4 regions of the Nonomuraea fastidiosa genome follow, and region 1 is predicted to be linked to each of the others. Evidence: riboswitches for the same ligand, from Rfam matches in the RefSeq annotation. Region 1 holds a riboswitch; each other region holds the start of a gene.
What was found. Region 1 has a riboswitch for cyclic di-AMP ahead of ACFMQL_RS40255 (glycoside hydrolase family 25 protein). Riboswitches for the same ligand answer to the same signal wherever they lie in the genome.

Region 1 (5,352 bases):
GGTGCACGATCCAGGCGGCCACCTCTTCGGGCGTGCCGCGGCGGCCGAGGGGGATGCGGGCGGCCTCGTCCTTCTTGATCTGCTCGACGACTTCGGCGGGCAGTCCGGCGGCGCTCAGCGCCTCGCTCTCCGTGGGGCCGGGGGCGACGGCGTTCACGCGGATGCCGTCGGCGGCCAGCTCCAGGGCCCAGCTCCGGGTGAGCTGCTCGATCGCGGCCTTCGAGGCGGCGTAGTGGGCGGCGCCCGGCAGGGGGCGGTGGCCGTACGTGCTGGAGACGTTGACGATCGTGCCCCGGGTGTCGCGCAGGTGCGGCAGGGCGGCGTGGGCGAGCAGGCTGGGCGCGGTGACGTTCAGCGCGAGCAGGGCGGTGACGCGGTCGGCGTCGGTGTCGGCCAGCGGCATGATCGCCGTGCCTCCGGCGTTGTTGACCAGTATGTCGAGGCGGCCCCAGCGGCCGATCGCCGCGTCCACCACGGCCTGCGGCGCGCCGGCGGCGGTGATGTCGGCGGGCAGGACGGCGATGCCGGGGTGCCGGGCGGCGGTCTCCTCCAGGGGGCCGGGGCGGCGGCCGGCGGCGAGCACGTGCGCGCCCGCCTCAGCCAGGGCGATCGCGGTGGCCCGGCCGATGCCTGAGCCGGCGCCGGTGACGATCGCCACCCGGGCGTCGAGTTGAGTGGTCATGTGCTCGTTCCTTCGTTCGTTGTCAGTGGGTCTTATGGCCGTCATGCCGCCTGCTGCATGAGCACGCTGGGACTTTGCCGCCGCGAGGGGTTAGCGCCGGGCGCGGAGGGGAGGGTGGCGTGGACCGTTCCGAGGAGGCGCGTCATGAGGGTCGTGGTGGTCGGTGGGACCGGCCTGATCGGATCGAAGCTGGTGAACAGGCTGTCGCGGGACGGCCACGAGGCGCTGGCGGCCTCGCCGCGCACCGGGGTGAACACGCTCACCGGCGAAGGGCTGGCCGAGGCGCTGGAAGGGGCGGAGGTGGTGGTCGACGTGTCGAACGCGCCGTCGTTCGAACCGGCCGCCGTGCTCGGCTTCTTCGAAACCTCCACGGGCAACCTGCTCGCCGCCGAGTCGGAGGCGGAGGTCGGGCACCACGTCGCGCTGTCCATCGTCGGTACCGAACGCTCACCGGACAACGGCTATTTCCGGGCCAAGGTCGCCCAGGAGCGGCTGATCGAGAAGTCGGGCGTCCCGTTCTCGCTGGTGCACGCGACGCAGTTCTTCGAGTTCGTGAAGGGGATCGCCGACGAGGCCGACGATGGGGGAGTGGTGCGGATCGCGCCGGTGCTGTTCCAGCCGATCGCCGGGGACGACGTGGCGGCGGTGCTGTGCGAGGTCGCGGAGGGGCCGCCGCTCAACGGCCGGATGGAGATCGCCGGGCCGGAGCGGGTCAGGATGGACGAGTTCTTCCGCGAGGCGCTGGCCGCCCTGGGCGACCCGCGCGAGGTGGTCGCCGATCCGGACGCTCGCTACTTCGGCAGTGAGCTTGCCGAGCACTCGCTCGTTCCGCTGGGTGAGGCACGGCTCGGCGGGATCCGGTACGGGGATTGGGTCGCCGCCGCTGCCGCCACCTGACGGCCCCCGGATCGTTCACACAGGCCACGAGGAGGCCGCCCGTCTGCGTGCAGAAGCCGCGCGACGGTCCTGTCGTGCAACAGGACCGTCGCGCGGCTTCATGGGCGGGCCCGGCGCGCAGGTCGAGCCCTGGGAGGGTTTCCGCGCCGGGCGTTCAGCGGACCGGCGGGGGAGGGGGTCCGTGTCAGGCGGACTTGCGGCCGAGGGCGCGGAGCTGGTCGGGCGTCAGCGAAGAGACGTTCTGGTCGATCGGCGTTTCGGTGTACTGGTGGATCGTCCAGGTCTTCCAGTCGGCCGGCGGGGTGACCGCGCCCTTGGCCCGGCTGTAGTGGGCGACCCACAGCGGGTACTGCGACAGGCCGTGGCCATAGGTGTTGGCGAAGTTCCAGCCGCTGTAGAAGATCGGCTTGACGCCGGTCTGCTTCTCCACGTACGACAGCCACGCCTTGGCCCAGGCGTTGACCTCTTCGACGGACTTGCCGTCAGTGGTCTCCAGGTCCAGGACCAGAAGGTCGCCAGGCTTGGCGGGCTGGGAGTTCACCGTGGCCAGGAAGTGGTTGGCGTCTGCGATGGGGTCGTTGGCGGGGTGGCCGTAGTGGTACGCGCCGCGCACGATGCCCTTGCTGCCGAGCTCACGCCAGTGCCTGGCGAAGGAGGAGTCGACGAAGTCGGTGCCCTCCGTGGCCTTGATGATGCCGAACTGCGCGGAGCTGGACCTCCAGTCGTACTGCGGCTCGTAGTGGGAGATGTCGAGACCGTAGGTCAGGGAGCGAGCCTGGTGCTGGGAGGTGTGCTGCGTGGCCTCGTGCGGGGCACCGTGGTCGGCGGTGGAGGCGTGGGCGGTGCCGGTGACGGCGGTGACGGCGGCGAGCACGGCTCCGCCGAGCGCCAGTCCGAGGCGCTTGCGGTTGTCGGCAAGCTTGGGCATGCGGGGTTGACTCCTTGCTTCCATGCCGCCTACCGGGTTAGCTGACGGGTTCGGGACTGGAAGTGCCCTACGGACGCCGCCAGGGGCGGGCGTCCGATTCACCCCGGAAAGGTGGGTCCCCGGTTCCGCGAGAACGCGGATTCGGCGGCCGCACGCCATCGGGAAGGCGTACGGTCCGGTCAAAGATGCGAGGTAACGCGTGGGCGTCCCTCGACCCGCAAAAGTACATAGTTAGCAAAAGTATCCGCAAGCATCCTAAAGGGATTATCTTCGCATTGCGCGAGTTACCCGCCCGTAAGCCCCATGTCGCCGGGGTTTCTGAACAGGTAAAGTTTTTCGCTCTGCTCAGTCCAGGCCCAGCGTCCTGGCCGTCCTGCCGGCCGTCTCCCGCGCCGGCCCGGGCTGGTCGGACAGCATGGTCCCGTACGTCGGAACAAGCTCGCGCAAAGCGGGCCGCCAGCCCGGCAGCCGGTCGGGGAAGGCGCGTTCGAGCACGTCCAGCATGATCGCCACGGACGCGGACGCGCCCGGGGATGCGCCGAGCAGGGCGGCCAGCCCGCCGTACGCCGACGTCACCACCTCGGTGCCGAACCCGGCGATCGACCCGCGCCCGTGCACCGGCTTGACCACCTGCACCCGCTGGCCCGCGGTGATCGGCTCCCAGTCGCCCGCCCGCGCCTGCGGGACGAACCCGCGCAGCGCTCGCAGCCGGTCGCGGCCGGTCTGTGCGAGCTGCCCCACGAGGTAGCGCAGCATGTCGCGCTCGGCGTGGGCGGCGCCGAGCAGCGTGGGCAGGTTGCCGGGGGTGATGGAGCCCGGCAGGTCGGTGAGGCGGCCGCGCTTGAGGAAGCGGGGCGAGAACTAGTCGCGTTCGCCCGCCAGGTCGCGCACCCGCAGCCGCCACGACCTGCGGTCACGGGAGAGCGAGCGCACCTCGTGCCCGGTCCGCACCTCGACACCGTCGCGTTCGAGTGCCGCGAACAGCCGCCTGGTCAGCACGCCGTAGTCGACGTCGGTGCCGCCGCGCGAGCGGCACAGCGCCACCTCCTCGCCCGCGGGGCGGCCGGCGAACATCAGCGGCAGCAGCTCCGCCATGGCGTCGCGGTCGCGTACGAGCTCCAGGCCCTCGAAGAGCGGGTGCCCGCGCAGCGCCGCGTGACGCAGCCGCAGGTGCTCGGCCCCGGCCGCGCCCCGGGCGAACGAGAAGTGCGGCACCGGCCGGATGAAGCCCGCCGGATCGCCGAGCGTGCCCTCTTCCACCAGCGTCGCCCAGAGCTGGCGGGAGAGCTGGAACTGCTCGCTGATCCTGATGGCGCCGGTCACGTCGATCGAGCCGTCGCCGGTGAGCGGCGTGTAGTTGAACTCGCACAACCCCCCGTGCCCCGTGCCGGCGTCGTTCCACGCCGACGAGCTCTCCAGGCCGAGGCCGTCGAGCCGTTCCAGCGCCAGCACCGACCAGTCCGGCTGAACGCGGCGCAGCAGCACGCCGAGGGTGGCGCTCATGACGCCGCCGCCGACCAGCACCACGTCGTAGCCCTCGGTGACCACCGCGCGCCGCGCTCCCCACAACTCGTATGACAGGTTTGCTACTTGTATAACGGCCCCCGCGCGCGGCCCGGGATCCGGCGTAGCGTGGATCAAGCAAGTGCCCGCCAGGTTGAGGAGGCGATCACGGTGCACCCGGTCTGTTGACGGCCCCATCCCGGGGCGTCACGGAGCCGAAAGGTGACCGTATGAGCAAGACCGACAAGACCCGGCCCTGGTGGGTGAAGCTGGCCGACGCGCCGATGGTGTACTGCCGGCCCGTTCACGACCACCGCGACGGCGCCTGCACGCTGCCCGAGCGGATCGACCGCGAGAGCGCCTCGCTCTCCCGGCGCCTGAGCGGCTGCTACTGGCGGGCGACCGATGCGTTCCTGTTCGGTGAGGGCCGGCTCAACGGGGGCCGCGAATGGGCCCTCTACCGTCGCGAGACGCGCCGTCGCGAGCGCCGCCAGGCCCGCCACGAGCTGCGTCGGCGCCGCGACGACGGCTGACCGTCCAGGGGTCCGGCCGGAAGGCCGGGCCCCTTTTCGCGTACAGCAAACGGATAGATTGTCGATTCGGATGAGTCATCCGCTTTTCTGGTACGGTCGAAGCAGAGGCCGGAAAGGGCGCACGCCCGCCTCCGCCCTCGCGATGTCTCCTGACCGTTGAAAGGAAGCGAACGACCATGCGCATCTTCATCACCGGCGCCAGCGGCTACTTCGGCGGCGCGCTCACCGAGCACCTCATCGCCGCCGGTCACACCGTCGAAGCCCTCGCCCGTTCAGACCGCGCCCGCGACCGCGTCTCCGAGCTGGGCGCCACCCCCGTCGCGGGCAGCCTGTCGGACACCGGCGTCCTCCACGAGGCCGCCGCCCGCAGCGACGCCGTCGTGCACGCCGCCGTCGACTACGGCGACCGGGACATGCAGAACGTCGAGCAGCCGGCGCTCGACGCGCTCCTGTCCGGGCTTCCCGACGGCCGCCCCTTCGTCTACACCAGCACCGGCCTGGTCTACCCCGACACCAAGGGCAGGCCGGTCACCGAGGACGAGGAGGTCAGCGAGCAGACCGCCAGGCAGCCGCACAAATACCTCGGCGAGCGCCGCGTGCTCGCCGCCACGAACCTCGCCACCACCGTCGTCAGGGCCGGCATGATCTACGGGCGTGGCGGCACCACCCTGCTCCAGCTCATGATCGGCCAGGCTCGGCAGCAGGGCGTCGTCACGTACGTCGGCGACGGCGCCAACACCTGGTCCACCGTCCACGTGGACGACCTCGCCGCCCTCTACGCCGCCGTCGTCACCAGGGAGGAGGGTGGC
Region 2 (5,352 bases), 2.3 Mb from region 1:
GCCCGTCGAGCACGTCGGCGACCAGCACGTCCACCACCGGGCCCGTGCAGGCCACGAGGATCGCGTCCGGCCGGGTGCGCTCGGCCAGCCGCCGCACCGACCGCGCCGACAGCACCGGCGGCGCGGGCAGATCGCCCACTGCGGCGGCGATCTGCTCGGGCGAGGGAGCGATCGGCGTGCGCACCACGACCACCTCCGTCGCGCACTCCGATGGCAGATCGCCGAGCAGGCAGGCCGCCCACTTCAGATACGAGTCGGAGTCGGCGACGGCCAGCACTCTCACCCGGGAACTCCTGTCAAATGCGAGCGCAGGGCGGGCGCCGCCCTGCTGGTCCACCAGTCATCGGGAACGTCCACCGGCTCGACGGCGACGCCGCGCGGGCTGAGCAGCACGCGCAGCGACGTGATCGCGGTCGAGGGGAGGCTGAGCACGCGCTGGCCGGCACCGAGGCCGCGCAGCGTCAGCTCGGCGGGCACGCCGGCGTCGTGGACGGTGATCCCGGGGCGCTCCCGGATCAGCGCGACGTCCACGGGGTCCTCGCGGCGGTGCGGGTAGTAGGCCAGGGGCTCGCGCGCGGCCAGGTCGGTCAGCCAGCGCAGGTAGTGGTCGCGGCGGACGAGGCCGTTGCGCACGAGCGCGGTGCCGAGCACCACCGTACGCTCGGCCGGGCACTCGGCGCTCGGCGGCTGGGCGCGCAGCCAGGCGAACTCGTGGTGTACGAGGTGCACGCCGGCGCGGCGTACGGCCTCGGCGAGCGCATCGTCCACGGGCAGCGCGGTGAAGATCGACACGTCGCTGAGGCGCAGCCGGAGGGCTGCGGCCAGGCCGAGTGCCCTGCGCAGCGGCCCCGGCGCTGCGCGGGCGCGCAGCAGCGGCCGGAACGGGCCTCCGGCGAGCAGTTCGAGCAGCCGCAGCGTGGCCAGCCCGTCGTCGACCACCACGACGCGGCCCGGTCTGGACAGCAGCCAGCGCAGCTGCACCTTGCCGGAGAAGGCGTCGCCCACGGCCTGCATGTGGCGCGGCATGCGCTCACGCGGCTCGGCCAGCTCCAGGCCCTCGGGCAGCGCCATGGAGCGCAGCTCGCGCCTGGTCGCCTTGAGCGGGCGCAGGCCGGCGCGCGGCACGATGGCGGTGGCCGGGCCGAGCAGCCCGGCATGGTGGGCCTCGACGGCGCACAGCATCTGGAGCGGGGACTCCACCCAGGCCGACGCCTGTTCGACCACTCCTGCCCTCCCGGGTGATGGGCCGTTCACGACCGCTTCAAGCTAGCCCCACCGCCTTAAGCCGCCAGAAACGCGACGTGAACAATGGAGGGTATGAACTCGCTCATGCTCAACACGGACGGCGTGCAGATCCCGCAGCTCGGGTACGGCGTCTGGCAGGTACCGGCCGAAGAGGCCGAGCAGGCGGTCCTGACCGCGCTCAAGGCCGGCTACCGGCACATCGACACCGCCGCCGCCTACGGCAACGAGGAGGGCGTGGGACGCGCGGTGCGCGCCAGCGGGCTGCCCCGCGAGAAGGTGTTCGTGACCACGAAGCTGGCCAACGGCCAGCACCACCGCGCCGAGGCCGCCTTCGAGGAGTCGCTGGCCCGGCTCGGCCTCGACTACGTCGACCTTTACCTCATTCACTGGCCGATGCCCCAGCACGACAAGTACGTGCAGGCGTGGAAGGCCATGGAGAGGATCTACCGGGACGGCCGGGCCAAGGCCATCGGCGTGTCCAACTTCACGGTCGAGACGCTCACCCGGCTCATGAACGAGGCCGACATCGTCCCCTCGATCAACCAGATCGAGCTTCACCCGTACTTCCAGCAGCGCCAGATGCGGGAGTTCCACGAGGCCAACGGCATACTCACCGAGGCGTGGAGCCCGCTCGGCCAGGGCAGGGGGCTGCTCGACGACCCGGCGCTGCGGGTGCTGGCCGACAAGCACTGTAAGACGCCCGCGCAGATCGTGCTGCGCTGGCACCTCCAGATCGGCAACGTGGTGATCCCGAAGTCGATCACGCCGGCCAGGATCGCCGAGAACATCGACGTCTTCGACTTCTTCCTCGACGACGAGGACCTCGCGGCCATCAGTGCGATGAGCAGGGGGCAGCGACTCGGGCCCGACCCCGACACATTCCACGGGGTGTGAATGTGACGGATGTGACTACCGGACATTTCTGATATTTCCGGCACCACCCGCCATTTAAGCGTTTTTACCTTCCGTATACGATCGCCGGCGTGCGAGATTTCACTTGGGGAATAGCCGCCACCGGCGGCATCGCCCGTACCGTGGGCAAGGTGATCGTGGCGGAACCCGGCATGCGGGTGGCCGCCGTCGGATCGAGAAGCCTGGACAGGGCGCAGGCCCTGGCGGCGGAGCTGGGCGCCGAGTCGGCGTACGGCTCCTACGAACAGCTGTGCGCGGACCCGGCGGTGGACGCCGTCTACGTCGCCACCCCGCACGCCCAGCACCTGCAGGTGGCCGAGGCCGCCATCGCGGCGGGCAAGGCGGTGCTGTGCGAGAAACCGCTGGCCGCGACCGTGGACGACGCCGAGAAGATGGTGCGCCTGGCCCGCGAGGCGGGGGTCTTCCTGATGGAAGCGATGTGGATGCGCTTCAACCCGCTCATCCAGCTGATCAAGGACGACCCGCGCTTCGGCGAGATCCGGTCGGTGCAGGCCAGCTTCGGCTTCGCCCACCCGTACGACCCCGCGCACCGGCTGTGGGCGCCGGAGCTGGGCGGCGGAGCCCTGCTCGATCTGGGGATCTACCCGTTCGGGCTGGCCCAGCTCCTGCTCGGCATGCCCACCGGCCTGCACGTCACCGGTAAGCTCGCCCCGAACGGCGTTGACGCGGAGGCGGCCGGCGTCTTGCTCTACCCCGGCGGCAAGCACGCTCTCGTGGCGACCTCATTGCTCGGGAATTACCCGAACCAGGCCAGCGTTGTGGGTACTCAGATGCGCGCGGACATCCAGGCGCCGTTCTGGGCACCGCAGCGGATCGTGCTCTCCGGGCCGTCGATGGAGCCGGAGGAGCACGTGCTCAATCCGGCGGACAACGGTTACGCCGGAGAGCTCCGCGAAGTCCGCGCCGCCACGGCCGAAGGCAGGACCGAATCCTCGATCATGCCTCTTGACGAATCCCTTGCCATGATGGGGCTTCTGGCCGAGGCTCGCAGTCAGCTCGGCTGACTTTACTTTTATGGATTTGTAATCCTCTTGCCTCGTGTATTACCTTATGGGGCATCTTAAGGCATACGTCCGGTTTGTCCGGCTATGTCAGACCATCGCACGAAAGATCACAGGTTTGTCCTGTGACCGCTGAATCCGCCACGTGCGGAACCGGGGACCCACGTCCTTTGGGGTGAATCGGCACTTCGGTGCCGTAGGGCAGCTTCCACGCCCGAACCCGTCAGCTAACCCGGTAAGCGGCATGGAAGCAAGGAGTAATCCCCTCGATGGCCAAGCACCGTCTTACCGCTGTCTCGAAGAACACCATTGCCCGCGCCGTGCTCGGCGCCGGCGTCCTGGCCTCGGCCCTCGGCGTCCCCACCGCGGCCCACGCCGACACCTCGATCGCCGTCGCCGCGGCCACCGCCGCGAAGCACCCGGACACCGCCCGCTCCGCCCACAAGGCGGGCGAGCGGGACGAGACGAAGATCAACGTCACCGCCGACCAGGTGCTCGCGGTCGCCAGGTCGCAGATCGGCACCTCCGAGAACGCCAAGGGCGGCGGCACCCCGTACCAGCAGTGGTACGCCAACTCCCAGCGCGCGGCCGAGACCGTCGCCCGCGACGGCGGCAGCCGTACCGCTTACCTGAACGCCGCCTGGTGCTCGATGTTCGTCTCCTGGGTCGGCGAGAAGACCGGCGCCCGCCCGCAGGTCGGCTGGGACGCCTGGACCGTCGCCCACGCCAAGTGGTTCGCCGCCAACAAGCGCTTCGGCCACGAGGCCAAGCCCGGCGCCGTGGTGTTCTTCTCCTGGAAGGGCGGCAAGGCGCTGAAGGACATCCAGCACGTCGGCTTCGTCGTCAAGGACAACCGCGACGGCACCATCACCACCATCGAGGGCAACACCGGCAACGGCAAGGTCGAGGAGCGGGTCCGGCCCAAGTCGCAGGTCGTCGGCTACGGCTACCCCGAGTACGCCTCCTGACGCACTCCCACCGGTGGGTGCTCCCACCTTCTTCGTGACGGCAGAACGCGTGCCCCATCACCGGGGTGCGCGTTTCGTCATGCAGGGCTCTCGAACGCCCGGCGCTGGACGGCGTCAAGCTCGGCGCAGAGCGCCGGGACCGCGACGAGGTCGTCATGCGTGCCGCACTGCACGATCCGGCCGCCGTCGAGCACGACGATGAGGTCCGCCATCCGCACCGTCGGGAAACGGTGGGTGATCAGCAGCGTGACGGCTCCTGGATGGCACTTCGCCGCCTCGGCGTACCGGGCGAAGACCGCGCTCTCGGACGGGGCGTCCAGCGCGGCGGTCGGCGACCGCGGACGTGGCCGTCTCCGACAAGCTCAGCTCCAGGCGGGCGGTCTCGGCGGTCTGCTCAGTGGCGGCGTCGATGCGTGCGGCGGCGCGGCCGCGTACCAGCAGCGAGGGCAGCACGGCCGCTCCGAGCAGCAGCGGAAGCAGCGGATGCACGGCGGCGAGCAGCGCCACGCCCAGCCCGATCCGCACGGCGTGCTCGGCCACCAGGGCGAGCGCCCACACCGCGAAGTACAGGTCCCTGCTCTCCCGCAATCAATCCAATGTGATCACATTGGTTTGCCCCACCCGGGTCGGCGACCCGGCACGGTTGGGCCGGTCAATCCGATGTGATCACATTGGACATCACCTGAGCTTACGATGCTTCGGTGATCCATGGTGAGCGGCCGTCGTACGACGAGCTGGTGTCGATGCTGGGAGTGCCCATCACGGTCGAGGACGCCCGCGCCCGCTGGGGCGGGCTCATCGAGGAGGCGAAGAGCGGCCGGACCGTCATGATCATCCGCGAGCGCTGGGAGTGGGCCGCGCTCGTGCCGCTGTCCAAGGTGGGCGGGGTGCTGACCGGCCTGCCGCTCGTGGGGCTGTCCACCGCGCGGTCCAAGCTGGGCGACCTCGTCCGCCAGGTCGCCGACCCGTACAGCGAGCCGGTGGTGCTCGGACGGCACCGCAAGCCCGTCGCCGGCCTGGTCGGCGCGCACGTCCTGCTCGGCAAGGAGGGCCCCGAACGCCCGTCCGCCGCCGACGCGCTGCTGGTCGGCGGCCACACGATCACGCTCACCCACAACCCGGCCGAAGGGCTGGTGCTGGCCGTCGCCCGCGACCGCGACGGCAGGGAGGTCTCCGCCGGTGCGGGTCACAACGCCCGCGAGGCG
Region 3 (5,352 bases), 2.8 Mb from region 1:
GGCCCTGGCCTCGATGTGGCGGCTGATGAGGTTCTGAGCCGGGCCCAGCAGGAACCCGCCGATCGTCATCAGCCCCATGAGCGCGCCGACCGCCCTCGGATCGGTGATCGACATGACCTTCGTACGCCGCCGCAGCGGGTCGAAGATCACGTACAGCAGGATCGCGCCGAAGGCCGAGCCGAGCGCGCCGATGAGCGTGCCGTGCAGCACGTCGTCGTACTTGGCGTGGCCCAGCTCGTGCGCCACGACCAGCTCCACCTCCTTCTGCGGGGCCTGGAGCAGCGTGTCGTAGACGACGATCCTGCGGGTGGCGCCGAAGCCCGACACGTACGCGTTGAGCGCCGTCGTCCTGCGCGAGGCGTCGGCCACCAGCACGTCCTTCACCGGCACGCCGTCGCGCGCGGCCATGTCGAGCAGGTTCGTCCGCAGCGTGCCCTGCGGCATCGAGGTGAAGTCGTTGAACAGCGGCTCGAACACCACCGGGTAGACGAACGACGCCGCCACCGTGAACGCGAACGCCCCGGCCGCCGCCGGGATCCACCAGCGCCGCACCTTGCGGGCCAGCGCCACCAGGACCAGCAGCATGAGACAGAGCAGGCCCGTCTCCACGCCCAGGCTCTTCAGCCGGTCGGCCGTCCAGCCCGCCCAGTCCTGCGTGGACAGGCCGTACTCGCGCAGGATCGTCTCGAACCACATGCCCAGGGGCCACCTGAGCGCCTCGACGATCGCCGTGATCACCACCGTGCCGAGGATCACCCGCAGCCACCACGGGCCCCTCAGCCAGGTCAGCACCTTCGCGCCGAACGGGGTGGCCACCAGCACCCCGGCGAAGATGAGCGTGAGCGCCAGCGACAGGTAGCTCGGCAGGCTGGTCGCCGCGTCGAACGCCTCTCCCCTGGCGATCTGGGCGGCGGTGAAGTCGCGGGCCGGGTCGGGCGGGCCTCCGGTCAGCACGTCCCAGGGCGTGGTGAACGCGGCCACGGCGATGATCACGATGCCGAGCAGCACCAGCGCCAGGGCCGCCTGGCGGCGCAGGGCCGGGGTGGTGGTTCCGCGTTCGTCCATGCCCGCACCCTTCCCGCTGCTCAGGGCCTGAACGTGCTCCTTTCCGCCGCCTCCGTCCGAGGCCGGCGTGTTCGTCTGTGTGCCGCTTCCTGCGGCCTCCGCGTCCTGGGCCCGCGTGCCGCTGCCCGCGGCCTCCGCGTCCTGGGCGCCGCTCGCGGCGGGCGCGCCCGGCGGGTGGGCGGCGCCCACCGTGGCCAGCGCCTCCTCCGCCGCGCGAGCGCCGTCCTTCGCCCCCTGGGTCTTCTCCTGGCGGTCCGTCTCCCGGTCGTCCGGGTCTTGTCGTTCGCTCATCTGCCTCCCCTTCACACGAGCTGATCCCGCACGTACGCGCGCCACCGCGCGGTCAGCGTCGCGACGGAGAGCCCGAGCGCGGCGAGTGCCCGATCGGTCCCGCGTACGCGGGCCGCACGGTAGAGCCTCACCAGGGTCCCCTCACCGAACCGGTCAGCGAGGAAGCGACACGCCAGCCAGGCCTCCTGGTACGCCCGCGCGAGCGCGGCAGGGTCGCCGCCGTTCGCCGCGAAAGCCGCAGGTCCGGGCAGAACGGTCGGGAGGCGGCCGGCCCGTACCTCGGCGGCCAGCTCGGCGGCGGCCGTCGTCACGGGCAGCCCGGCGTCGCGGTAGGCGACGTAGTCGGCGAAACCCTCGTACAGCCAGACGGGCAGGCCGCCGGTGCCGGCGACGACATGGGTGAGCTCGTGGGCGAGGACGACGTCCCTGCCCGTGGGGTTGAGCCTGGCGAACGACTCGGGCACGACGATCACCCGTTCGCCGTCGGCGACCGCTGCGAGCCCGTCCACGCCGCCCACCCGGGCCAGCGCGGCGGCCTCGCGGGCATCGGCCGGTACGACGATCAGGGGGCGTACGGGGCGGGCGAGCACCGCCGAGACCCTTCGGCTCGCCGTGTCGGCCCTGCGCGCCAGCTCGCCGAGCCCCGTGGCGTCGTGGCCCACGACCGTGGACCATGTGCCGCGGCGCACGATGTGCGGGCCCGGCCACAGGTCGCGTACCGGCTGGGGCAGGATCGGCGCGCCGGGCAGCGGGGCGGCGGCCGACGCGAGCGAGGCGGCGGCGAGCACCAGCCCGGCCGCCAGGGCACGTCGGCTCACCTGCTCAGGCACAGCCCCGATGGTAGGTGGTCCCCTGACACGCGAGAGCCCCGTCCGGATCGGGGAGGATCCGCACGGGGCTTCTTCACGCGCCGGGACGGACGGCGCCGACGAAGGACGCCTTACGCCATCCGCTCAGCTTGTCGATGCGTACCCGTTCACCCGTCCGAGGTGAATGGATCATTCTGCCTTTGCCGACGTACATGCCCACATGGCCGAGCCCGTTGAAGAACATCAGGTCACCAGGCTGCAGGTTGCGCCAGGAGACCTTCTTCCTGACGCGGGCGAACTGGCTGCTCGCCACGCGCGGGAGCTTGACGCCGGCCTTCCTCCAGGCGTACTGGACGAGACCGGAGCAGTCGAACGAACCAGGTCCGGTGGCTCCGTAACGGTACGGGTCACCGATCTGCTTCTTGGCCACGGCGACGGCCTTGCTGGCCCTCGCCCTCTGCAGGGCGGCTCTGGCGGCCCTCTTGCGGGCCTTGGCCGAGATGGCGGTGCGGGCGGTGGTGGCCGCCTTCACCGTCATTCCGGCCGCCGCACTGGCTTCGCGGGTCGTCGCCGCCTGAGCCTCGGGGGCATGGAGGACCATACCTCCGGCTGTCACAGTCAACGTGAGTGCGACACCACTCAGGGCAAGGCGGGACAGGCGGGGGTTCTGCAGGGATTCAGACAGGATTTCTCCTTGGGTCTTCCACGAACGCCTACCGGGTTAGCTGACGGATTCGGGCGTGGAAGTCGCCCTACGGCGCGATGGCGCGCCGATTCACCCCTGATCCCTTGGGGACGTGGGATCGCTGGGTCCCCGGCTCCGTGCCTCCTGTCTGCACGGATTCGGCAGGTCGCGCCCCGATCGATGAGTGCGATGGGGATGTCGGGGCCGACCGGCGGATATGTAGCTGTCTCACATCGGGAGGGACCGATGATCGGTTCGCGACGACATGGCTTGTCCGCCGCGACGCCAGAAGTTACGCCGAACGGTCACGAATCGGCAAAGCCCGAGTAATGCTGTAAAGATCAGATAGGGGTATTTGTCAGACTCAGAACCGCTGCTGGGACCCCAGGCCCCGTGACCAAAATGTGACCTCACTCACAATTCTTTTCCCGCTGCTGTGTAAGGTCCCATCCGCCACAACTGTCACCTTGGTCACAAACGTGAACATCGTTCCCGCGCGATCTCCGGCCTGCGCGAACGGTTGTTGTGACAGGCGTAACTTCCGAAATTTCCCCGATTTCCGACAGGCCCTAGCAGCAAGATCACGCCCGTGGCCACTGATCAAGTCCGTCGCCACCACGCTCCCTACGAAGTGGCGTAGTAGAAGGAGAGCGACGCGATTCACACATCGAAGAACGGCGACTAAAAGGAATAGCGGCTCCACATGGTGACCGATCGAAAACGGCCGGATGGCAGGCTTTCGGGCCGGTTCCCCGCCCCGCCGGACCGGCCTCGTCACCAAGCCCGAGATCCCCCTGCCACTCGGCTGGATCGCACCCCACCGGATCGGCCGAAGCCGGTTCACCACCCCACCGGACCGGCCGAAGCCGGTTCACCACCCCACCGGACCGGCCGAAGCCGGTTCACCACCCCACCGGACCGGCCGAACCCCGCAGACCGGCCGAAGCCGGTTCCCCGCCCCGCGGAGCGGCCGAATGGGCGGGCGATGGCCTTGGAGGAGCGCTGACAAAAGCGGCCGGCCCGCTCATAGAGGCTGCGCGCTACGTCGCAGACCTTCGTACGAGCGGGCAGGCCCTTGAGAAACGGGTGCAACCAGGCGGGTCACCCCGCCACGTCAGCCTTACGGGCGGATCGCGCCGACGAGGCGGCGGCCGTACGCGGAAAGCTTGACCACCTTGACGACGTCACCCGTCTGCGGCGCGTGGACGATTTGCCCGTTGCCCGCATAAATACTGACGTGCCCCAAACCCTCGCTGAAGATGAGGTCACCGGGCTGGAGGTCGTCGAGCGACACCCGCCGGTTCGCGCCCCACGCCCACTGCTGCCAGGTCGTCCGCGGTAGCCGCACGCCCGCGGCCGCCCACGCCGCCTGAGTGAGCCCCGAGCAGTCGTACCCGCCTGGACCGGTGCCGCCGAACACGTACGGCTTGCCGATCTGCGCGTACGCGAACCGCAGCACCGCCGCGGCGCTTCCCGAGGCGGGCCCGGTGTACTTGAGCCCGGTGCTGTTCGGGTTGCCCGGGTTGTAGGCGCCCAGCCTGTCGAGCAGCTTCTTCTGCTGCGCGATGAGCTTGAGCACCTCCGCGCGCTCCTTCTGGACGGCGTCGCGCTCCTTGTCGGCCTCCTTGAGCGCCTTCTGCGCCTTGTCACGCTCGATCTTCAGGCCCCGGTTCTCCCGGTCGAAGGCCGCCAGCTTCTGCAGCCGTTCCTGGGCGAGCTGCCCGGCCACGGCGAGGCCGGCCAACCTGCCCTGCGGGTCGTTGGAGCCGAAGATTCCAGGCCAGGACGTGAGGTCCTCGCCCAGCTTGTAACTGTCGACGGCCATGCCGACCACCTGAGTGCGGAGGTCGGCGACGGTGGCCAGCTTGCGCTTGTAGCTCGTGTCGAGCTTGGTGTAGGTGCTCTTGGCCTTCTTGTAGCGCTCGGTGGCGGTGTTGTAGCGGTCGACGACCTTGTCCGCCCTGTCGTTGAGCTTCTCCAGCTTGGCCTTCGCCTGGGCGATCGTGGGTTTGGGATCAGCGAGGGCCGCTCCCATCGGAGTCAGCATCAGTCCGAACGCGAGACCCGCGGCCATCGGCACCCGGCCACACCTCACTGTATCGCCTCCCAGGGATCTTAATCTGGGGCGAAATAGTACAGAAGTGGCGCGTGAGGTAAGGCTAAACGCACCAATTCGTAATTATGCGCGGCTAAGCCGGCGCAGCAGCAATCCCGACGGAACGGGTCTCGCACCCATCCGCCGTACGGAGTCGGCGACCTCCCGATCGGAGGAGACCACGGCGATGGCCCGGCCGGGCGGCTCGGCGCGTACGAGCTGGCGGATCAGGTCGTCGGCGATCTCCCCCGGCGCGCTGAACAGCACGCGCACCCCCCGCGGCGCCACCACCTGCACCGGCGCGTTGAGCTCGGCCCCGTCGAAGACCACCGTCACCTCGACCCTGGTCTGGGCGACGAGGCCGCCGAGCGCGTTCATCAGGCGGGTGCGCTGGTCGGCGAGGGTGA
Region 4 (5,352 bases), 7.3 Mb from region 1:
GCGGGCCCACCGAGCTGCAGCTCCGCCTGGTCGGGATGATGGCGCTCGGGCTCAAGGACGAGTCGATCGCCAACCGCACCGGCATGAGCCTGCGCACCGTACGCCGCCACATCTCCACGATCATGGAGATGCTCTCGGCGGAGACCCGCTTCGCCGCCGGCGTCATGGCCGCCAAGCGCGGCTGGATCAAGTGAGCGGGCCGGGTCAGGTTTTCCCGAGGTCGGTGAGGGTGTCGTCGGCCCATTGGAGGCCGGCGCGGGCCAGGGCGAGGCCCAAAGCGTGGGCGTGGCGGCCGAACCGGCCGGGCCGCAGGGCCTCCAGCTTCTCCAGCTGCGCCTGGTAGCGGGCCCTGATGCGCTCGACGACGGCGATCGCCTGATCGCGCTCCATCAGGTGGAGGAGGAACGCCTGGAGCGCGATCTCGCTGCGTGCGGGCAGCACGGGGTGGTGCTCCTCCATCCACGTGCGCAGCTCGCGCTCACCTTCGGGCGTGATCGCGTAGATCTTGCGCCCTCTCGCGCCCTCCGCCTCGACGGTCACGAGCCCGTCGGCGGCCATCTTCACCAGCTCGGGATAGATCTGCGTGTGCCCCGCCTGCCAGACGTGGTTGAGCGAGCCGTCGAACGTCTTGGCCAGGCCGTAGCCGCTGGCGGGGCCGACGGTCGAGAGCAGTCCGAGCAGCGCGATCCGTAGGGACATGGCCGCCAGCATATCGAAGGCTTGACATGTAAAGACTTACATATCACTCTTCACATGTGAGCAATGACAAAAAGGGTGACGGCATCCTCCTGTTCGCCGTCCTCGGCGGCATGTTCCTGGCGATGCTGGACCAGACGATCGTGGGTACGGCGCTGCCGCGCATCGTGGCCGAGCTGGGCGGCGGCACGCTCTACACGTGGGCGGTGACCGCCTACCTGCTGACCTCCACGGTCACCGTGCCGCTGTACGGCAGGCTGTCGGACCAGCACGGCAGGAAGCCGCTGCTGCTGATCGGCATGGTGGTGTTCCTGATCGGGTCGGCGCTGTGCGGGGCCGCGCAGGACATGACGCAGCTCATCGTCTTCCGCGCGCTCCAGGGGCTCGGCGCGGGAGCGCTGATGCCGCTGTCCCTGGCGCTGGTGATGGAGATGTTCCCGCCCGCGTCCGGCGGCGCCCGCGTCCAGGGGGCCATCGGCGCCGTGATGGGGCTGACGTACCTTGCGGGGCCGTTCCTCGGCGGGATCTTCACCGACCAGGCGAGCTGGCGCTGGGCCTTCTACGTGAACGTGCCGATCGGCGTCGTGCTGGTGGCGATCATCGTGCTGCGGCTGCCGTACCGGCCGGGCACCGGCGGCGGCCGGCCCGACTACGCCGGCATCGCGGTCTTCACCCTGGCGGTCACCTCGCTGCTGCTGGGCCTGACCGAGAAGGGGCTGGACGGCCACACCTGGACCGACGCCGCCGTGGCCGGGCCGATCCTGCTGGCGCTCGCGCTGCTGGCCGTCTTCGTGGCGGTCGAGCGGCGGGCGGCGAGCCCCATCATGCCGCTGGAGCTGTTCGCCAACCGCTCGTACACGCTGGTCAACCTCACCTCGTTCGTCACGGCCTTCTCCATGTACGCGGGCGTCGTCTTCCTGCCCCGTTACTTCCAGGAGGCGCTAGGCGCCAGCGCCACCGCCTCGGGCCTGCGCATCTACCCGCTGACGCTGGGCATGGCCGCGGGCAGCGTGCTCATGGGCGCGCTGATGTCGAAGAGCGGCCGGTACAAGCCGTGGCTGCTGGTCTCGCCGTTCCTGCTGGCCGCGGGCGCGCTGCTGTGCCTCAACCTCTCCGTGGACAGCGCGGGCGTGGCGGTCGCCCTGTGGATGCTGCCTCTGGGGCTCGGCATGGGGCCGATGCTGTCCGGGCTGACGGTGGCCGCGCAGCAGTCGGTGGAGCCGCGGCACCTCGGTACCGCCTCGGCGAACCTGACCTTCTTCCGGCAGATCGGCGGCTCGGTGGCGCTGGCCATCGGCGGCACGCTGTATTCGGCGGAGTTCGCCGCGAGCGTACCCGTGGCGGGCGAGGCCGCCGCGCACGCCTCCGCCGCCGCACTGGTCGTGCCGTCACTCGGCGTGACGGGCGCGGTGATCGCACTGGTCGCGCTGGCCGCCCTGCCGGACCGGCGGCTCACCCGCCCGGGAGCGCCTGCCCGGCCGCAGGAGAGCGCGGTGGAGGCCGGTTTCGCGTCATGAACGGCACCATGCGAAGCTGTCAGTATCCCCAACACCATGGAGGTCCTCATGGCGGATACACCGGAGCCGGAAGTCAGCGAGACTCCCGAGGACGAGATGAAGCGCAAGTTCCGCGAGGCGCTCGAACGCAAGCGCAATCAGCAGGCGGGCTCAGGCGCGGGTGGCAGGGGCTTCGATCCATCGAAGATTCACGGGACGCACGGTCCGGCCGCCAGCAAGAGATCGTTCAGGCGTAAGAGCGGCGGCTGAGAAAGCGAAATCCCAAGGGGCACGGCATGCCGTGCCCCTTTCGCATTTCATTCCCGCCGAAGGTAGATCTTTTGTCCGATTCGTGGTGAAACGTTTGCGGGTGTCCGATCCCGTCGTTAGAGTGTTCGCCATTACCAGCCGGTGACCTAGTCCTTACCCAAGACGGACGACCGGCTGGCGCCGAATCCCGAACCTTTCGGGAACCGGGGAACCACCCTCCCCTTGGGGTGAATCCGGCCCCCGTGGCCGGTAGGGCAACTCCACCGCCCGAACCCGTCAGCTAACCCGGTAGGCGTGATGGAGAGGATTGCGTATCACATGTGTCACCAGCGTGTCGTACTCGCGGACCGCTTCGTGTTGACGGCCGCCTGCTGAGCGGCCCCCTTCCCCAGGCTCATCATTTGCGCCGCGCGTAGCGCGCGGGTGCTCTGCCCCGCTGCGCCCATTTCCCCCGAGAGCCCGGCGTAACTCCCCCTGTCCCCTCGTGAAGGGTTAGCTGCTTCATGTCTGCCCGTTTTGGCCTGCGTTCCCTCGCCTCGCTGACCGCCTGCTGCGCGGTCGGCATGACCATCGCCGGCACGGCGGCCCATGCCGACACCAAAGACGAAAAGATCCTGCTCAAGGGCTCGACCACGGCGTCCTACTTCTGGGACGACGGCTCCGGCCGGGCCGGTGACACGGGGCTGCCGGCCAGCGGCAAGCCCATGCAGAAGGGTCTTGCGGCCAGCCCGAGCTGGCCGCTGATGACCGAGGGATACGTGGTCTACAAGGGCAAGAAGGCGCCCTTCTTCGTCGGCGACCGTGGTCCCGGCGAGCCCTCCAATCGCGGCATCATGCTCGACCTCGACGCCAAGACGTTCGCCGAGCTGACCGGCGGCACGTTCAACCCGAACACGCTGCACGTCGACGGCATCGGCGGCCAGGGCCACATCAAGGTCGAGTACGTCATCACCAAGTGGGGCCCCGGCGTGGGCAAGAAGAACCACCCGGTGCCGTTCTCGACCGGCGCCTGGTCCAGGCGCGACAGGAACCCCGCGCCCCCGCCCGAACAGGACGAGCAGGACCAGCAGGCCGGCGGCCGCTCGGTACCCGCCGCGCGCTGACCCGGCGTCCACGCCGTCCGCTGACGCGCACGTCCCCGTCCCCGTGCGGCGTCGCGGATGTGCGCGATCGCCGCGCCGGCGTGCCTTCCCCCTCCGCGCGCCGGCGCGGCGATTCGCGGCAACGGATCTGGCGCGGGCCTGTCATGGCGGCTCGCCGGCGTGCTGCGCGCGTTTCGCGCGCTATTGGCGGACGAATGCCCGCTTTACGGACCGCAACCAGAATGACATTCTGATCGGCGTGACGACCCGTGTAGCCGCAAACGGCATTGAGATCGCCTACGACAGCTTCGGCTCACCCACAGGGCGGCCGCTCCTCCTGATCATGGGGCTCGGCGCCCAGCTCATCCAGTGGGACGAAGGGCTCTGCCGGCTCCTCGCGGAGCAGGGACACCACGTCGTACGGTTCGACAACCGCGACGTGGGCCTGTCCACGCACTTCCACGACGCGGGCGTGCCCCGGCCGGGGGAGCCCGCGCCGTACCGGCTGGAGGACATGGCCGACGACACCGCCGCGCTCATGGACGCCATCGGCTGGCCGTCCGCGCACGTCGTGGGCGCCTCGATGGGCGGCATGATCGCCCAGACGCTGGCGATCAGGCACCCCGAGCGGGTGCGGACGCTCACCTCGATCATGTCCACGCCGGGACCCGACGTCGCCCCGCCCACCCCCGAGGCGATCACGGCGCTGATCACCCCGCCGCCGAAGGACCGCGCCGGGGTGATCGACCAGTCGGTGGCGACCTGGTCGACGATCGGCTCGCCGGGCTACGAGATGGACGAAGAGGCCGTCAGGGAGCGGGCCGGGCTGGCCTACGACCGCTGCTTCGACCCCGCGGGCACGGCCCGGCAGTTCGCGGCGATCAGGGCGTCGGGCGACCGTACGGAGGCGCTGGCGAACGTCCGCGTCCCCACGCTGGTGATCCACGGCGAGGCCGACCCGCTGATCCCGGTGGCCGGCGGCCGCGCCACGGCGGAGGCGGTGCCGGGGGCGCGGCTGGTGACGTACCCGGGGATGGGGCACGACCTGCCGAAGGCCCTCTGGCCCGGCATCGTCGCCGAGATCACCAAGCTGACCTCGGCCTGACCACCGGCCGGCGGCCCGCAACCCTGCGCCCCGGGCCGCCGGCCGCTCCCCGCCTGCCCGCGCCGCCCGCCGCTCCCCGCCCGGCCGTGCCGCCGTTTCAAGCTCACCCGCGTCACTCGCCGCTCCACGCCTGCCCGCGTCGCCCTGAGGCTTCACTTGCCGGTGCTCGACGCGTACTTCTCGCGGCAGCGCATGATCTCGTTGACGTTGCGCTCCGCCCAATCCGCCACCACCGAGATCGGCCCGTGCAGCGAGCGCCCGAGGTCGGTCAGCGTGTACTCCACGCGCGGCGGCACCTCCGCGAACACCCGGCGGGTCAGCAGCCCGTCCTGCTCCATCGCACGCAACGTCTGCGTCAGCACCTTGGGCGTGACACCGCCGATCCGCTCCCTGAGCTGCGTGAACCGCATCGGCCCCGAGACGAGACAGAGCAGCACCAAGGCCGACCACTTGTCGCCGATCCGGTCGAGAACCACCCTGGTCGGGCAGTTCGGGTCGAAGACGTCGCCTTTAGTATCCACGAGGTACTTATAGCACGATGAAGTAACCAGTATCTGATGCATACTCTTGGCGGCATGAAGATCCTGGTCTTTGGCTCGACCGGCATGATCGGTCAGCGCATCGCCGCCGAGCTCCGCAACCGTGGCCACGAGGTGACCGGTGTCAGCCGCCGCGGCGGCACCGCCGAGGGTGACATCAAGGG

Region 2: another riboswitch for cyclic di-AMP. It lies ahead of ACFMQL_RS29350 (CHAP domain-containing protein); the one in region 1 lies ahead of ACFMQL_RS40255 (glycoside hydrolase family 25 protein).
Region 3: another riboswitch for cyclic di-AMP. It lies ahead of ACFMQL_RS27195 (C40 family peptidase); the one in region 1 lies ahead of ACFMQL_RS40255 (glycoside hydrolase family 25 protein).
Region 4: another riboswitch for cyclic di-AMP. It lies ahead of ACFMQL_RS06500 (hypothetical protein); the one in region 1 lies ahead of ACFMQL_RS40255 (glycoside hydrolase family 25 protein).

Annotation. Positions count from the first base shown of each region.
Region 1 is NZ_CP170570.1:8,720,865-8,726,216, reverse strand. Features, by position in the region: gene ACFMQL_RS40265 (SDR family NAD(P)-dependent oxidoreductase) at 1-682, opposite strand, end outside; gene ACFMQL_RS40260 (SDR family oxidoreductase) at 827-1,579, shown strand; gene ACFMQL_RS40255 (glycoside hydrolase family 25 protein) at 1,764-2,507, opposite strand; cyclic di-AMP (ydaO/yuaA leader) riboswitch at 2,519-2,664, opposite strand; partial or broken gene ACFMQL_RS40250 (malate:quinone oxidoreductase) at 2,853-3,356, opposite strand; gene ACFMQL_RS40245 (FAD-dependent oxidoreductase) at 3,369-4,055, opposite strand; gene ACFMQL_RS40240 (hypothetical protein) at 4,241-4,543, shown strand; gene ACFMQL_RS40235 (NAD-dependent epimerase/dehydratase family protein) at 4,720-5,352, shown strand, end outside.
Region 2 is NZ_CP170570.1:6,386,364-6,391,715, reverse strand. Features, by position in the region: gene ACFMQL_RS29370 (DUF6716 putative glycosyltransferase) at 1-283, opposite strand, end outside; gene ACFMQL_RS29365 (hypothetical protein) at 280-1,224, opposite strand; gene ACFMQL_RS29360 (aldo/keto reductase) at 1,318-2,139, shown strand; gene ACFMQL_RS29355 (Gfo/Idh/MocA family oxidoreductase) at 2,229-3,182, shown strand; cyclic di-AMP (ydaO/yuaA leader) riboswitch at 3,300-3,436, shown strand; gene ACFMQL_RS29350 (CHAP domain-containing protein) at 3,449-4,147, shown strand; gene ACFMQL_RS29345 (hypothetical protein) at 4,301-4,735, opposite strand; gene ACFMQL_RS29340 (hypothetical protein) at 4,849-5,352, shown strand, end outside.
Region 3 is NZ_CP170570.1:5,890,967-5,896,318, reverse strand. Features, by position in the region: gene ACFMQL_RS27205 (M48 family metallopeptidase) at 1-1,356, opposite strand, end outside; gene ACFMQL_RS27200 (hypothetical protein) at 1,368-2,186, opposite strand; gene ACFMQL_RS27195 (C40 family peptidase) at 2,260-2,703, opposite strand; cyclic di-AMP (ydaO/yuaA leader) riboswitch at 2,861-3,024, opposite strand; gene ACFMQL_RS27190 (NlpC/P60 family protein) at 3,971-4,885, opposite strand; gene ACFMQL_RS27185 (NYN domain-containing protein) at 5,030-5,352, opposite strand, start outside.
Region 4 is NZ_CP170570.1:1,450,776-1,456,127, reverse strand. Features, by position in the region: gene ACFMQL_RS06520 (hypothetical protein) at 1-194, shown strand, start outside; gene ACFMQL_RS06515 (PadR family transcriptional regulator) at 205-699, opposite strand; gene ACFMQL_RS06510 (MDR family MFS transporter) at 756-2,213, shown strand; gene ACFMQL_RS06505 (DUF5302 domain-containing protein) at 2,250-2,462, shown strand; cyclic di-AMP (ydaO/yuaA leader) riboswitch at 2,631-2,772, shown strand; gene ACFMQL_RS06500 (hypothetical protein) at 2,966-3,565, shown strand; gene ACFMQL_RS06495 (alpha/beta fold hydrolase) at 3,804-4,649, shown strand; gene ACFMQL_RS06490 (winged helix-turn-helix transcriptional regulator) at 4,802-5,170, opposite strand; gene ACFMQL_RS06485 (NAD(P)H-binding protein) at 5,225-5,352, shown strand, end outside.